DNA from 3 places in the Pseudoalteromonas maris genome. Region 3 is predicted to be linked to each of the others. Evidence: predicted binding sites of a transcription regulator. Region 3 holds the regulator's gene; each other region holds the start of a gene.
What was found. The regulator sigma-54, encoded in region 3, starts transcription at its own class of promoters, with help from an activator protein. The targets are predictions, from matches to a motif close to GTTGGCACGNNNNTNGNNT.
Positions count from the first base shown of each region.

Region 1: flgJ (flagellar assembly peptidoglycan hydrolase FlgJ) is a predicted target of sigma-54. The motif match lies at 3,800-3,818, and genes of this name have one in related genera.
Region 2: fliE (flagellar hook-basal body complex protein FliE) is a predicted target of sigma-54. The motif match lies at 1,348-1,366, and genes of this name have one in related genera.

Region 1 covers NZ_JBMMUF010000001.1:444,040-449,493, forward strand. Annotated here, with positions in the region: gene flgL (flagellar hook-associated protein FlgL) at 1-789, opposite strand, end outside; gene flgK (flagellar hook-associated protein FlgK) at 795-2,804, opposite strand; gene flgJ (flagellar assembly peptidoglycan hydrolase FlgJ) at 2,808-3,764, opposite strand; gene AAEU32_RS02190 (flagellar basal body P-ring protein FlgI) at 3,879-4,973, opposite strand; gene flgH (flagellar basal body L-ring protein FlgH) at 4,985-5,454, opposite strand, start outside.
Region 2 covers NZ_JBMMUF010000001.1:414,671-420,124, reverse strand. Annotated here, with positions in the region: gene AAEU32_RS02050 (sigma-54-dependent transcriptional regulator) at 1-1,224, shown strand, start outside; gene fliE (flagellar hook-basal body complex protein FliE) at 1,405-1,734, shown strand; gene fliF (flagellar basal-body MS-ring/collar protein FliF) at 1,754-3,472, shown strand; gene fliG (flagellar motor switch protein FliG) at 3,465-4,502, shown strand; gene fliH (flagellar assembly protein FliH) at 4,506-5,363, shown strand; gene fliI (flagellar protein export ATPase FliI) at 5,367-5,454, shown strand, end outside.
Region 3 covers NZ_JBMMUF010000003.1:294,234-299,687, reverse strand. Annotated here, with positions in the region: gene mgtE (magnesium transporter) at 1-612, opposite strand, end outside; gene AAEU32_RS06380 (HPr family phosphocarrier protein) at 708-977, opposite strand; gene rapZ (RNase adapter RapZ) at 980-1,825, opposite strand; gene ptsN (PTS IIA-like nitrogen regulatory protein PtsN) at 1,884-2,330, opposite strand; gene hpf (ribosome hibernation promoting factor) at 2,332-2,619, opposite strand; gene AAEU32_RS06360 (RNA polymerase factor sigma-54) at 2,645-4,138, opposite strand; gene lptB (LPS export ABC transporter ATP-binding protein) at 4,163-4,888, opposite strand; gene lptA (lipopolysaccharide transport periplasmic protein LptA) at 4,885-5,418, opposite strand; gene lptC (LPS export ABC transporter periplasmic protein LptC) at 5,408-5,454, opposite strand, start outside.

The DNA.
Region 1 (5,454 bases), on a different contig from region 3:
TATTGCAGGAACCACTGGGACACCATCTTGCAACACTTGATAGGTCGCGGGCGCACCAGCAGCAATATCAACAGTCATGGTATTGGCAGTCGCTGGGGCTGCTGGGTCAGAATTGTAAAACTGCTGGTGAAACTGGTTAAAGGCATTTTGCTCTTTTATATAGGCAGTTGCTGCAGTTACGCCACCTGCTGTAGTCGCCGTATTACTGGTAATATTAAGGCGGGCTGGCACTTTCTCAAATACATCAAAGCCATTATCCGATGATTTAATGCTCACGCCTTGGGCAACCGTTACCGCATGTTGGCCTTGGTCACCACCATATACATACCGCCCTGTGGCACTGTCAAACTGATACGTTTGGTTATTATCTTGGTAGCCCGAGAAAATGAACTTCCCATCTTCAGATTTGGCATTCATCAAATCAAGAATGTTTGCTTGCAGCGCTTTGAGTTCTTGCGCTAAGCCTTCTCTATCTTGCTCAGACAACGCGCCATCACCGGCTTGAATGGTAAGGGTGTGTGCACGCTGAATAGAATCTTTAATGTTAGATAGCACGCTTTCTTCTGTTTCTAGACGACTGGTCAACAAGTTAAGGTTTTTGGTGAGCTGCTCATTGGTTTCAATGGCGTCTCCATACAAAATGGCACGAGTTATCGCTGATGGGTCATCCGACGCAGTGAGTACTTTACGCTGCGAGTTAATTTGCTCTTGCGCGCGCGACACCTTAGATTGACTCTCTAGAATACTGTTGAGGCCTTTTTGAAAAATCTGGTTGTTAGAAAGACGCATAGCTATTACCTCGCTGAGCTAAGTAAGGTGTCAAACACGGTTTGCGCGGTGGTTAAAATACGCGCCGACGCTGAGTAACTCTGTTGGAAACGTAACAAATTTGCCGCCTCTTCATCCAAGTTCACCCCCGCCATGGATTCATACCACGCATTTGATTGATCCTCTAATGCCGAAAACGCAGCAAAACTGGTTTTTGCTTGATCCGTAACAATACCAATATCAGTCACGATACCCGCAAATGCTTGATTGAATGTTTTTAGGTTATCTGCCGTGGTAGAGGACAACACATTCTCACGCACCAAATCTTGCGATTGTAATCCTGAGAGCTTTAAGCCATTACGGTTATCATCAAAGCCACCGGTGTTGAACTCTAGCGTAAATTCATCACCTGCTTGGGGTGAGCCTTCAATATTAAAGTCGAAGCCATAGGTATTATAAGGAGCTCCCGCTTGCGCCAAGATATTGTCAGCAGGCGGTGTAATGGTAAATGTTGTGGTGCCATTGCCATCTGTAATGCTGTATTCATTGGAATTGGCTGTTTTTACTAACGTGATTGGGCCATTGGTTAAGCTCGGTGGTGGACCTATTGTGATCCCCGTCGAATTAGCAATATCAGTCACTTCTCCTGGTGAGATGGATGCTTCACTAATGTTGTTTATCGAGGTGGAGGTACGAATAGGTAAAGCTAACGCCAACTTTTCAGGGCGCATTGTCGCCAACTCCATTTGCGTTGCAGCTGCAGCATTGAGCTTGATATCAAATTCATCCCCTGCGGCACCGGCACCAGTCACATTGATTTGCAAGCCAAAAGATTCACCACTGGTGACCGTTGTTGAGTCAATGACGCCAGCAACAATATCCGCTGTTGACGGTGTACCAACAGGTTCACCTTTGTTATTCAAAGGTACAATCTCAACGGTGGTCGCTGAGGTGTACGTAATACGAAAATCAGTAGCGGGGATATTGGCACCAAAACCAGGCTCTAGCGATGCGACCAAATCAGCTGTCCCTGTATTGGTTGTGTGCGCCAAGCCGTTAGCAGTGGGTAAAATAAAGAGGTCTTCACCAATTTCGCCGTTGGCATCCATCCCGAGGTGATTCTGTTGATTGAAGGCATCCGCTAGCGACAGTGCGAGTTGGCCAAGCTGATTTTGCGCAGGAATAAGTACTTCGTCGCGGTACGCTAATATGCCACCAATCTCCCCTCTCAGTGCGCTGGCATCAACTTCTAAACTGATGGCGTCGCCTTTTGTCACATCCAATCGCAACTCTTTAAGGTTAGGATCAGGGTCGCCACGTAACGAAAACAGGTTAAAAGTGCCGTTTTCCATAACAATGGCCTCACCGGTGCTCATAAACACCAGCTTTTCGCCATTTTGTCCGTCTAATGTCTCAACGTTCATGAGTTCAGACAGCTCTTTAATCGCTTTGTCGCGCTCGTTATACACGGTGCTGGCTTGATCTTGGGCGTCAGTACCATGTACACCAGCAATCTCGATATTAAGCTCACTGATTTTTTCAATGAGCTCGTTGGCTTCGCCAGCAAGAATTGACACCTGATCATTGACGATTGTTTGCTGCTGCGCAACCATGCCGCCAAGGCGGTTTAATTGGTCCACATAGTTTTGCGCATTAGTAAAGAACAACGAGCGGGTCACACTGCTCGAGGGCTGATTGAGTGCCTCTTGCAGGTTATTGAACATACCGTTTAGCTGTGTCGACAAGCTGTTTGATTCTTCTGAAAACTGGCTGTCTACACGCTGCGCCTCTTCCATAAAACGCTCAAAGAAAGAGCGGTTGGAGGTATCACGGTTTAACTGGCGCTGAGCAAACTCATTGAGCAAACGAAAGGTTTCTCCACGACCAACTTGGTTATCAAATATGGTGCTGTGCTCAGTGCGCTCACGCACATACCCTTCGGTATTAACGTTAGCAATGTTCTTACTCGTGGTATTGAGCAACTCTGTGTTTGCACGAATACCTGAGCTGGCAATATTAAGTAAGCTAAATGACATGATTTAGTCTCCAAGGCCTAGTAGATCGCCTACCAAAGCCTTTAATTCAGGTTGTGCGAGCACCCTCTTAACCTTGCTCGCATAATGTGGATCTGTGGCGTAACCCGCTTCGCTAATGGCATCAATAAAAGCAGCTGGTTTGTCTGCTACGTCTAACGCCTGCTGATAACGAGGGTTTGACTGCAAAAAAGAAACAAAGTCATCAAAGCTTTGCTGCAATGAGTCATACACCCGAAACGGCTCTTTTTTTCTCACCGCCACACCTTGTTCATACTCAACGGTGGTTTTGGCAATGCTGCTGCCCTGCCAATCTCGGTGCGCCTTGATATTGAAAAGATTGTTAGAACTTTGGCCATTCGCCGCAGTAATAATATGTTTACCCCAACCAGTCTCGAGCGCCGCTTGAGCAATCATCACACCTGGATGAACACCAATTTTTTCAGCCGCCTGCTGAGCAAACTGCCAAACACCGTCAATAAATTCTTTAGCATTAGTAAATGATGGTGCTTGCTGTTGTTGCGCTTCAGATGAGCGTTTTGTCTTGGCTGGTTGCTCAGCACTTGGCAACGATGCATCAGGTGCAAACTTTTGCCCCCCGCGAAGTGCACTTGCTGGCATAAAGTTATTTTGCTGCGGCGAGAGTTGTTGCACGATTAAGTCAGCAAGTCCCAAGGAACCATTATTTGAGAGTTCACTGGCCAATTGTTGATCATGCATATCTTGAAAATATTTGACGCTGCTAGCGTTGAATGGGTTATTTTCATCCTCAAACGCAGCATTCGCTTGGCGCATACTTTTGAGCAGCATTTGTGTAAAGATAGATTCAAATTGCTGTGCAGCCTGCTTCAACGCCTGACGTTCGCCATCACTGCCTTTGGGCTGTTTTAGGGCGTCTTGGCGCAACTTATCCAAGCTAGTTAAGTCAAAAACACTTTGCTGTTGTAGTTGATTTGCATCCATCATGCTGACAATCTTGTGACGACATAATGAATTCTTTGCAATATACATACCAAAAAGCCCGCAGTCGCGGGCTTTGGTTGGTCAATACAGTTACTTGTATCTGTGCGTGGGAGCTTAAATCACCACCAACTGGCCATTAATTGCCCCTGCTTCTTTGAGCGCCTCAAGAATCGCCATTAAGTCACCGGGCGCAGCACCTACTTCATTTATTGCCCGCACCAAGTCATCTAAACTCACACCGGGGTCAAAGACAAACGCCCGCGAGTCATCTTGGCGCACATCAATAATGCTTTGATTAGTGACCACAGTGTCACCACCTGCCAATGCGTTAGGCTGTGACACTTCTTGATTCTCAGAGATAGTAACAGTAAGCCCACCATGGGTGATGGCCGCAGGTTGGAGCTTCACGTTCTTACCAATAACAATCGTGCCAGTGCGTGAATTTACGATGATTTTGGCTGCGTTATCAGCCGGTTCAAATTCTAGATTCTCGAGCGTCGATAGGTATGCGACGCGTTGAGATACATCTCGAGGTGCCATCACTCGCACCGACGCAGCATCCATTGCCATTGCGGTATCTGGGCCCACCAAGTTATTAATGGTGTCTGAGAGGCGTTTGGCAGTCGTGAAGTCAGGGCGATTTAGATTAAAAGTAATAAAATCGCCTTGGGTAAATGGACTCGGGATAGCACGCTCTACCGTTGCACCATTAGCAATACGCCCTACCGTCGGGGTATTGATCACTACTTGGCTACCATCAAGGCCTTGTGCTCCCAAGCCACCAACAACCAAACTACCCTGTGCCATGGCGTAAATATTACCATCAACACCTTTTAGAAAAGTTTGTAACAAGGTACCGCCACGCAAGCTTTGTGCGCTACCTATAGATGAAACGGTAACATCCATTGTTTGCCCCGGCTTTATAAAGGCTGGCATATCCGCATGCACCGCCACCGCAGCAACATTTTTAATTTTTGGTTGTAAGTTTGCAGGAAGCGTGATGCCAAAACCATTGAGCATGGCTTTAAAGCTTTGTTGCGTATAGCGGTTTTTCTCACCCGTTCCCGGCAAACCAACAACGAGACCATAACCTACTAGCTGGTTACTACGCACACCTTCAACCATAGCAACATCTTTGACGCGCTCTGCGAAGCTTGTGGTTGATATGACGCTCAGTGATAACACTAAAATTACTTTTAGCCATTGCATAATCATTCTCCTTAGAACGGGAACAGCGTGCTCATAAAGAAGCGCGATAGCCAGCCAGCACTTTGACTTTCTTGCATATCACCCTTACCTGAGTACTGAATACGCGCATTGGCGATACGGTTACTCTCGACGGTATTGCCCGCACTGACATCAGCAGGGCGAACAATGCCCTCCAAACGAATGAATTCTTGTCCGGTGTTGAGCGTCAACCATTTTTCACCGCGAATGACCAAGTTACCGTTGGGTAAAACGCGCATCACATTCACGGAAATATTACCCGATAGGCTATTTGACTGATTGGACTTACCTTCACCCGTAAAGGAGTTACTACTGCCCACACCAAGCCCAATGCTATCATTGCCGATATTCACAGGGTTACCGCCTAAACCAATGACCGGATCTAAGCTAATGTCCGTTTCTCGGTCGGTTTCAGTTTTCGCTGTTTTCGACGCTTGTGTTGACTCGCGTAACACCACGGTAA
Region 2 (5,454 bases), on a different contig from region 3:
GAGCTACTTAAAAGCATTAAACTTAACTACCCTGATTTGCCGGTGTTGATGATGACAGCCTATGCCACCATTGATGATGCGGTTGAAGCGATGCGCATGGGCGCAATTGATTATATGGCCAAGCCGTTTGCACCTGAGGTGCTGTTGAACTTGGTTAGTCGCTACTTGCCTGCCGAGGCACCAGCTCACAAAGGGCCTGTGGTGGCGGACGCCAAAAGTTTAGCGCTCCTCGATTTAGCGAATAAAGTGGCTGATAGTGACGCCAGTGTGATGGTCATGGGGCCAAGCGGTAGTGGTAAAGAGGTGCTGGCGCGCTTCATTCACGACCAATCTTCTCGTGCCAATGAACCCTTTATCGCGATTAACTGTGCAGCCATTCCAGAGAATATGCTTGAGTCCACCTTGTTTGGGTATGAAAAGGGCGCGTTTACAGGGGCTATTAATGCCTGCCCGGGTAAGTTTGAACAAGCTCAAAATGGTACCATTTTGCTCGATGAAATTACCGAAATGGATTTAAGCCTGCAAGCAAAGCTATTACGGGTGCTGCAAGAGCGTGAAGTTGAGCGCTTGGGAAGTCGTAAAACCATTGCGTTGAATGTGCGAGTGCTCGCAACATCTAACCGCGATTTGAAAGAAGCGGTGCGTGAGGGAGTATTCCGTGAAGACTTGTTTTACCGCCTTAATGTTTTCCCATTGAAGTGGTTGCCGTTGTGTGAACGTCCTGGGGATATTATTCCGCTAGCGGAGCATTTGCTCGAGCGCCATTGCCAAGCAGCCAAGCAGCCTATTGCGAGTTTAAGCGAGCAAGCTAAAGAACGTCTGTTGTCTCACGCATGGCCGGGTAATGTTCGTGAACTTGAAAACGTTATTCAACGGGCGCTAATTTTAAAATCAGGTGATGTGGTGCAAGAACATGCAATCTACATTGAAGAGTTAGTGCCTGCAGGGGAGCTGCAAACGATGAGTAACGTCCCCGTTGTTGGTCACAGTACTCCCCAAGAGCTGAATGTGCCTGCATCTGCTAATGAGAGTGAGAAGGTGCTCGATGATAGTGCGAGTTTTAAAGATGAACTCAAGAATAAAGAGCATAAAATCATTCTCGATACGCTTAATCGTTTCAACGGTAAGCGTAAAGATGTTGCTGATGCGTTGGGAATAAGTCCGCGCACCTTGCGCTATAAAATTGCGCAAATGCGTGAGCAAGGTATTCAGCTGCCCGCCTAAAATATCATTACGATGCCCAAACCTCGTTTGGGCATTTTTTTGTCAGTCAAAATTCTGCCAGCTCAAAAAGCCAGCAGTGTCAAAAATAAAAGCGCTCAAATCATTGTTTTTATTGGTTTTATTGTTGGCACGCTTAATGCTTTTCATAAACTAAGTTTTATTTAATTTGTGATATGCAAAATGAAAGTTGAAGCCAATTCATTGTTCCAAGAAATGCAAATGCTGACTCAAGAAGCACAAGCAAGAAACCCTCTCAAGCAAGTCGTGCCACAAACAACTACGTCGTCGGCACAGTTTGGCGAACTCCTAAGCAACGCAATTGATACAGTCAATGGTCTACAAAAAGACGCCAAAGCGAAAGTAACGGCTGTGGAAATGGGTGATCGCCGTGTGTCGTTAGCTGAAGCAATGATTGCATCACAAAAATCATCAGTGGCCTTTGAGGCAACCGTGCAAGTGCGTAACAAGCTGGTTGAAGCCTACAAAGACATTATGAATATGCCTGTTTAACGGATAGTGGAGAAAAGTCGTGGCGCAAGCAAACCAATCAACTGATCTCGCTCTGGCGGATGGCGGTGTCGATTTAAGTCCCGGCAACGACAATCATTCGGAGCAAAAGTCAGGATACCTTGGCGCAATGAGCGGTATCGATATGCTGCGTCAGGTGACCTTAATTATTGCTTTGGCTATTTGTGTGGCTATTGCAATCTTCATTATCATTTGGGCGCGCCAACCTGATATGCGCCCGCTCGGCAAGATGCCAACCGAAGAGCTCATTCAAACGCTTGATTTTCTTGATGCACAAAAAATTGATTACGAGCTAGATGGCAATATCGTAATGGTGCCAGATGATGCGTACCAAGATATTAAACTGTCAATGACCCGTGAAGGGTTAACGCAGGGTCCAGACTCAGGCACGGATATTCTCATGCAAGACATGGGTTTTGGTGTGTCACAGCGCTTAGAGCGTGAGCGCCTCAAGCATTCTCGTGAGCAGCAACTTGCGCGTACGATTGAAGAGCTAAACAAGATCACCCGTGCCAAAGTGTTGCTTGCTATCCCTAAAGAAAACGTATTTGCGCGTATCGAGAAAAAGCCTTCTGCAACGGTTGTGGTAACGCTTAAACGTGGCCGTAATCTTAATGGTGAAGAAGTTGATTCGGTAGTTGATATTGTCGCTTCTGCAGTGCAAGGATTATCGCCTTCACGCGTTACCGTAACCGACCAAAATGGGCGTTTACTTAACTCAGGTTCGCAAGACTCACTGTCTGCTCGCTCACGCAAAGAATATGAAATTGAGCGCCAGCGCGAGCAAGAATATATTGAAAAAATCGACAGCATCATGATCCCAGTGGTTGGCCTAGGTAACTACACCGCACAAGTTGATTTGGTGATGGACTTCAGCGCTGTTGAAGAAACACAAAAGCGCTTCAATCCAGATTTGCCAGCGGTACGTAGCGAGACAACCCTCGAAGAAAATAATATTGGTGGTTTAGCTGTGGGCATTCCAGGCGCATTGACTAACCAGCCACCGGTTAATTCAAACATCCCTGAAAATGCGGTGGGCGAACAAAATGCGCAAACTACAACGCCTTCGCGTAACCACAAAGAGGCAACGCGCAACTATGAACTCGACACCACGATTTCGCACAAGCGTAAGCAAACCGGTGTGATCCGTCGTATCAGTGTGTCAGTGGCGGTTGATTATACGCAAACTCAAGGCGCTGACGGTCAAAATGTGGCTGCGCCACGCACTGAGCAAGAATTGAATAATATTCGCCGTTTACTCCAAGGCGGGGTGGGTTTTGATTTGCAACGCGGTGATGCGCTTGAAGTTGTGAGCGTACCGTTTGTCCGTGAAGATGTAACCCAAATTGCTGAATTGCCGATTTGGGAGCAAAACTGGTTCCAAAAATATGTCCGTATGGCGTTAGGCTTCTTAGTAATCATCGTACTGATTGTTGCGGTAGTGCGCCCAATGCTTAAACGTCTTATCAACCCTGATGATACGCTTGAAGCTTATGACGAAGAATCATTGACCTCAGGTGTTGATATTGGTGATGCCACACTGGATATGCTTAACACCAACTTTGATGAGTCGTCAGTGGGCTTCTCCCCAGATGGCACATTGCAACTTCCAGATTTGCATGGTGATGAAGACTTACTCAAAGCGGTTCGCGCATTGGTGGCAAATGAGCCAGAATTATCCTCACAAGTAGTTAAAGCATGGTTGAGCGAAGATGACTGAAGAACAAGAGACAATTAGCACAAAATTCGATGTCGATAAGCTTGATGGGGTTGAGAAAGCCGCCATATTACTACTGAGCTTATCTGAAGAAGATGCAGCACAAATACTCAAGCACTTAGAGCCAAAGCAAGTGCAACGTGTGGGTATGACCATGGCCTCACTGACTGATTTGAGTCAGGCTAAGATCAGCGCAGTACACAACTTGTTTATTGAACAAATTCAGCAATTTAGTACGATTGGCTTCCAGTCAGAAGATTTCATTAAGAAGGCGCTAACCGCGGCTCTTGGTGAAGACAAAGCGGCAAGCTTAATTGACCAAATCGTGATGGGTTCAGGTGCCAAAGGTCTGGACTCATTAAAATGGATGGACTCGAAGCAAGTTGCGAACATTATTCGTAATGAGCACCCTCAGATTCAAACTATCGTGTTGTCGTACCTCGAGCCAGAGCAAAGCGCCGAAATCTTGGCACAATTCTCAGAGAAAGTACGCCTTGATTTGACCATGCGTATTGCCAACTTAGAAGAAGTGCAGCCAGCAGCATTGCAAGAGCTAAACGAAATCATGGAGAAACAGTTCGCAGGTCAAGCAGGTGCGCAAGCGGCGAAGATGGGTGGTCTCAAAGCGGCAGCAGATATCATGAACTACCTCGATACCAATATCGAAGGTCAGTTGATGGATTCAATCCGCGAACACGACGAAGAAATGTCGCAACAAATCCAAGACTTGATGTTCGTATTCGAGAACTTAATGGATGTCGACGACCGTGGTATTCAAGCAATCTTGCGTGAAGTGCAACAAGATGTCTTGATGCGTGCAATTAAAGGCGCAGACGATGGTCTTAAAGATAAGATCCTCAGCAACATGTCTAAACGCGCTGCAGAAATGTTGCGTGATGACCTTGAAGCCATGGGTCCTGTGCGTGTCAGTGAAGTTGAAGCGGCACAGAAAGAAATTTTGTCTACAGCACGTCGTCTTGCAGATTCAGGTGAAATCATGCTTGGCAGTGGTGGTGGTGAGGAGTTCTTATAAGCCATGAGCGACATCAAATTGCACCGTGGAAGAAAATTGGATGCCAGTGAAGCAGCACAAGAGTTGTTACAGAACTGGTCCATACCTGAGGTCACAGCGAAAGTTGAGGCGCTAAAAGGCCGTTCCACTGCGTTTGGTACACCACTAGAAGAGTTGTACAAAAAACATGTGCTCGAGGATGACGCGCATCACGGTGATGAGGTTGAGGTGCAAACACCTCAAGAGCCAGACTTGCCTAAGCTCACTATGGAAGAGCTTGAACAAATTCGCCAAGATGCCTATGAAGAGGGCCTCAAACAGGGCAACGAACAAGGTTACATCGATGGCTTTGAAAAAGGCGTAAGTGAAGGCAAAGAAGCAGGCTACAAAGAAGGTATTAATCAAGGAAAAGAGCAAGGGCTACAAGAAGCTAAGCCTTTAATTGACGAGCAACTGGCAACCTTAAAGGCCCTGTTAGAAGCCCTTGATGAGCCGGTTAAACACCTTGATCAGCAAGTTGAAAGCGAAGTTATTTTGCTCGCAACTGAGTTGGCAAAAGCCATTACCTTGAATGAAATCAAGACTCATCCTGAGACCATTTTAGCAGCGCTTAAAGCAGCAACGGATGCGTTGCCGAGTAACGATGCACAATGCCAAATTTACCTGCATCCTGAGGACTTAGAATTAGTGCAACGTCACTTTGATGAGCAAGCACTTGCTAACCGTCATTGGCAACTATTGAGTGAACCAACAATGGAACGTGGTGGGTGTCACATCAAACAACAGCGCTCATCAATTGATATGGCCCTGGCGGGGCGTATCAACCAAGTTATTGATAACTTCTTGCAAGATGCCGGTGTGCATGTGAAGGACAAGGAGTAAGCCATGTCAACTTCCTTGTTAGAACGCCTACAAAGTAAGCGCCAATACATTCACCAACCCCCAGTAGCAGTGGCGGGGAGCTTAACCCGCG
Region 3 (5,454 bases):
ACGGACGATTGCATCGGGCATGGTCGTCAGTAGCGCCGATAGCGGCATAGAACCTAAAAAGCAGTTGTCCTTATCAACAACATAAAGCTCATCGGTACCCTCTGGCAGCTCGCCTCGTAAACGCAGATATCGCAATACCACATCAATTGACACGTCAGGACGAATGGTCACCGTATCGGTGTTCATCAATGCACCCGCTGAGCGCTCTTGATATGACAAGGCCGTCGTTGCACGATCCCTGTCTTGAATGTCCATGGCCTCGATTACATCTTTATAAACGGGCTCAGGCAGGCTCCGAAGTACTTCACCGAGGTCATCGTCATCCATGTCTTCGGTAGCAGCAGCAATGTGCTCAGGCTCCATTCGAGCAATAATGCTTAAACGTACGTCTTCTGAGAGCTCTTCAAGTACATCACCCTGAACATCAGGGTCTACAAGTGACCAAACCTTAAAACGGGTTTTGTGTGGCGAAGATTCTAAAAGTAATGCGGTATCACTGGGAGCTGTTTTCGCGAGAAGCCGGCGAACATGAACAAATTGACCGCTGCTTAAGGCTTCAGTGATTTCCTGAAGTGGTTGGAGCGGATTTTCTTGTTCATAGGCTTCTGGCATAGGCTTCCCTTAATGATAAAACTGGAAGAAACGCGCTGATAAGCGCTTGAATATTGTATCTTAACTAGCGCTAAGATACCAAACGTAAATAGGTACTATTCTTGTTCGTGGAACTTTTCGGCAATTAACATACCTACAGCGGTAAGTGCAGCGTCTTCATCTTCTCCTTCACATACTACATGCACTTCTTTGCCTTGACCGCTTTCTAGGAGCAACAAGGCTAACACACTGTCTGCTTCAGCACTTTTATCACCTTGATAAAGAGTTATTTTAGCATCAAAACTCATGGCTAGCTGCGCAAGTTGTGATGCCGCTCTTGCATGTAAGCCGAGTTTGTTTTGAATAACGAAAGTACCTTCTTTCACCGTTACTTTTCCTGTTCGCGATGACGTATTTTGACATTAGGGTAGGTATCCATGAAGCGCTCACCGAGCGTTTGAGCTAGGTATACTGAACGATGCTGACCTCCCGTACAGCCAATGGCTATGGTCAAATAACTACGATTGTTGCGCTCGAGATGAGGCAGCCACGTTTGTACAAATGTTTGAATCTGCCAGGTAAATTTTTGCACTATGCTGTCGCTAGAAAGGTAATCTTTCACGGGTTGGTCAAGGCCAGTTAGCGGTTTTAAATCAGGCTCCCAGTGCGGGTTAGGGAGGAAACGCGCATCGAATACATAGTCAGCATTTTTTGGAATACCGTGTTTAAAGCCAAATGATTCAAAGGTAATAAGCAAGGGTTTGTCCTTTTTGCCCATAACCTTTTCGCGGATCATCTCTGCTAATTGATGCACACTCAGCTCACTGGTATCAATGATGAAGTTTGCGTGTGAGATAAGCACATCGAGCAACTTTTTCTCTTCCTTGATGGCGATATCCAGTGGCAAATTTTGCATTGATAGAGGGTGTAAACGGCGAGTTTCAGAGAACCGCTTTATGAGTGTTTGCTCATCGCTATCGAGGTAAAATAATGATGGCTTTGAGAACTCAGGTAGGTATCCAAGGATATCGCTAAACTCTTGTTCTTCTTTGGGTAAGTTACGTACGTCAATGCTGACCGCTATTTTGTCGTAACTATCAGAGACGCTGCGCACCAGAGAGGGGAGTAAGTTAACAGGGATATTATCAACACAGTAGTAGCCCAAGTCTTCCAAAACTCGTAACGCTACGGATTTGCCTGATCCCGAACGGCCACTGACGATTATCAAGTCCATTTCTAACCCCTCACTAAGCATATATGCGTAATAATCATCACACTTATACGCAGTAGAATTAGGTGATGATCAGCTCAAACAACTCTTGATCGCTTGTGACGGCTCTAAGTTGTTTACACAGTTGTTTATCTTTGAGTTTATCAGCTATTTTCGCTAAGGTCTTGAGATGTTGGTCACATTGGTTATCTGGTACGAGCAGTGCGACAAAAATATCTACAGGGCGGTTATCAATCGCATCAAAATTGATGGCTTCTTTGCTGGTAACGACTAAAGCGATGATTTCATCAAGGCCTTCCAAACGGCCATGAGGGATAGCAATGCCGCGGCCTATGCCGGTGCTACCTAATTTTTCACGCGTTAAAAACGCATCGAGCAGTGTTTGCTCGCTCAAGTGAGGCGCATGTTGATGAGCAACCTGAGCAAGGTACTCCAGCATTCTTTTTTTGCTATTAAAAAGGACCGCAGCTTTGCTGCAGTCCTTTGAGAAAATATGTTCTAGGCTCATATTAGTGTCGAGACAATTTCTCTTTATGTTTGATTACTTGACGATCCAATTTGTCGATAAGGCCATCGATCGCCGCATACATATCTTGATGCTCCGCGGTTGCGAACAGTTCGCCACCATTTACGTGAAGAGTTGCTTCTGCTTTTTGTGTGAGTTTCTCAATATCAAGGATGACATGCACATTATTGATATGGTCAAAATGACGCTCAAGTTTTGCAAATTTGCTATTTACATAGTTACGAAGAGAGTCTGTGATTTCAACATGACGACCGGTAAGATTTAATTGCATAAGCATTTTCCTTCTTGTCTTGCGTCTATATCAAGCTTTTACGCTGATTTGACGGTGGAATGGCTAACGATTCACGATATTTTGCAATCGTTCTTCGAGCCACTTTAATTCCTTGCTCTGCAAGTATGTCCGCAATTTTGCTATCGCTCAATGGCTTAGCTGGGTTTTCAGCGGCTACTAGCTTCTTGATCAATGCTCTTATCGCTGTGGATGAGCATTCACCTCCGTTTTCAGTATTCACATGGCTGGAGAAGAAGTACTTAAGCTCAAATATTCCCCGAGGTGTGTGCATGTATTTCTGAGTGGTAACGCGCGAGATTGTTGACTCGTGCATTTCAACCATTTCTGCCACATCGTTGAGGACCATTGGTTTCATCGCTTCTTCGCCATGTTCAAAGAATGCCTGCTGTTGTTGAACAATGCAATTAGTTACTTTGAGTAGCGTATCATTGCGTTGTTCCAGGCTCTTTATAAACCATTTTGCCTCTTGTAAGTGAGAGCGAATAAATTGGCTGTCACTTTGTGATTTACAGTTACGCCCTAGTGAAGCGTAGTGATCGTTAACGCGTATTTTAGGCATGCTGTCTGGGTTCAATTCAACCACCCAGCGGCCCTTTACTTTTTTCACTGACACATCAGGTATCACGTATTCCGACTCTTCGCGAACGATGGTCGCGGCGGGTTTTGGATTCAGACTATGTATCAGTGTCATCACCTCTTTTAACTGCGCTTCTTTAAGCTTAGTCTTTTTCATCAAGGTGCGATAGTCGCGATTTCCTAGCAAATCAATGTAATTACAAATTACCTCTTTCGTTTCTCTAAGCCAAGGGGTTTGAGGTGAAAATTGATTGAGCTGGATCAACAAGCATTCTTGTAATGAGCGCGCGCCTATTCCCACGGGATCAAATAACTGAATACGTTTGAGTACCGCCTCAATTTCGTCTAATTCAATCTCTTCTTCTTGCTCTTCGTGATTAAGGCTTTCAAGTAAGTCTTCGGTTGTTACCGTCAGTAAGCCGTTATCGTCGATGGCCTCAATGATAGCCGTTGCAATGGCTTCATCAATTGGACTAAACGGTGTGAGTTGGAGTTGCCACATCAAGTAATCGTGCAAGGTTTCAGTTGTTTCACCTTGATACACAGATTCGTCATCAGGCATGGGGCCTGCAGAGGCCACGGGGGCCGCGCTAATGTATTCATCCCACGACACATCCATGGGCAAGTCATCGCCCATAGACTCGCTGCTCATGGCATCAGAACTCTCCATTTGGTCTGAAGTTTGAGTTTCTACCTCATTTTTGTCTTCGCCATTGCTGTGAGAGTCTTGGTCATTATCAGACTTGTCATTGTTATCTGAATAACTTTCCTCTTCGACTTCAAGCAGAGGGTTTGCGTCTAGCGCTTCTTGAATTTCTTGCTGGAGATCCAAAGTACTGAGTTGCAACAGGCGAATGGCCTGCTGCAGTTGTGGAGTCATTGTTAATTGCTGGCCTAAGCGCAGCTGTAATGATTGCCTCATGTACTCTAACAATCCTTTTTATTGTTATAACCTAAATTGTTCACCTAAATACACATCACGAACGGTTTGGTCTGCCAGAACCTCCTCAGGACTCCCTGAGGCGATCAATTCACCATGAGAAACGATGTAAGCTGTTTCACACACGTCTAATGTTTCACGCACATTGTGGTCAGTGATAAGTACGCCAATGCCACGATTACGGAGGTGTTCAATAATTTTCTTTATATCTAACACCGAAATAGGGTCGACACCAGCAAAAGGTTCATCTAACAGGATAAATTTCGGATTTGCGGCTAATGCGCGAGCAATTTCGACGCGACGGCGTTCACCGCCTGATAAAGCCATCCCCTGTGATTCTCGAATGTGCTGAATGTTGAACTCATCAAGCAAACTCTCAAGCTCCTCTTCACGACCCGCTTTATCCAAATCTTTTCGGGTTTCCAAAATCGCCATGAGATTTTGATATACGCTAAGCTTTCTGAAAATTGAGGACTCTTGCGGTAAGTAACCTATCCCCAAGCGAGCACGAGAGTGCATTGGTAAAAGCGTGATATCTTGCTCATCAATACTGATCATACCTTTATCGCTCGGCACCAAGCCAACAATCATATAGAAGGTTGTGGTTTTACCCGCACCATTAGGGCCAAGCAAACCGACAATGCTGCCTGCTTTTACCTCTAAACCCACATCTTTTACTACTTCACGGCCCTTGTAGCTTTTTGCTAACTTTTGCGCCTTCAGTGTGGTCATGGTTGTTCCTTCTCTTGTGGCTGCTGCTCACCTTGCGGTGTAAGCGTTGTGCGTACACGTGTGCTTGAGTCTTTGTCCTTTTCTGCGCTGATAGTCTGCTTATCTATATCATAGCTGATAGTTTCAGCGACGATCTGTTGATCCGCCATTTGAATTTTTGCATCGCCTTTGATTTGCAGCATTTGTGTGGCTACGTCATAGCGGATCTCTTTTGCTGATGCAGTAATTTGCTTACCGTCTGCCATAGTTTCGATATACATCGCAGGGTCGCCTGTGGCGATCAGTAATTGTTTGTTGTCGCCAAGCTCAGGGCGGCGGTGGGCTTCTAATCGATCCGCTTTTATTTCACGGTTACCATGGACTATATGCACATTCTTATCAAATATGGTGGTGTTTTCTTTGATTAGAGCTTGTTGTCTGTCTGCGTCAATAAACACCTTAGAGATGGCATCTACTTGCTCTGCGTGTAACTGGAAAGCACTTAAACCAAGCGCAAAACCAAGAATTAATACATTGAATTTATTGGTCATAATATACTGTTCGCGTATGTTTTATCAGTTCTACTA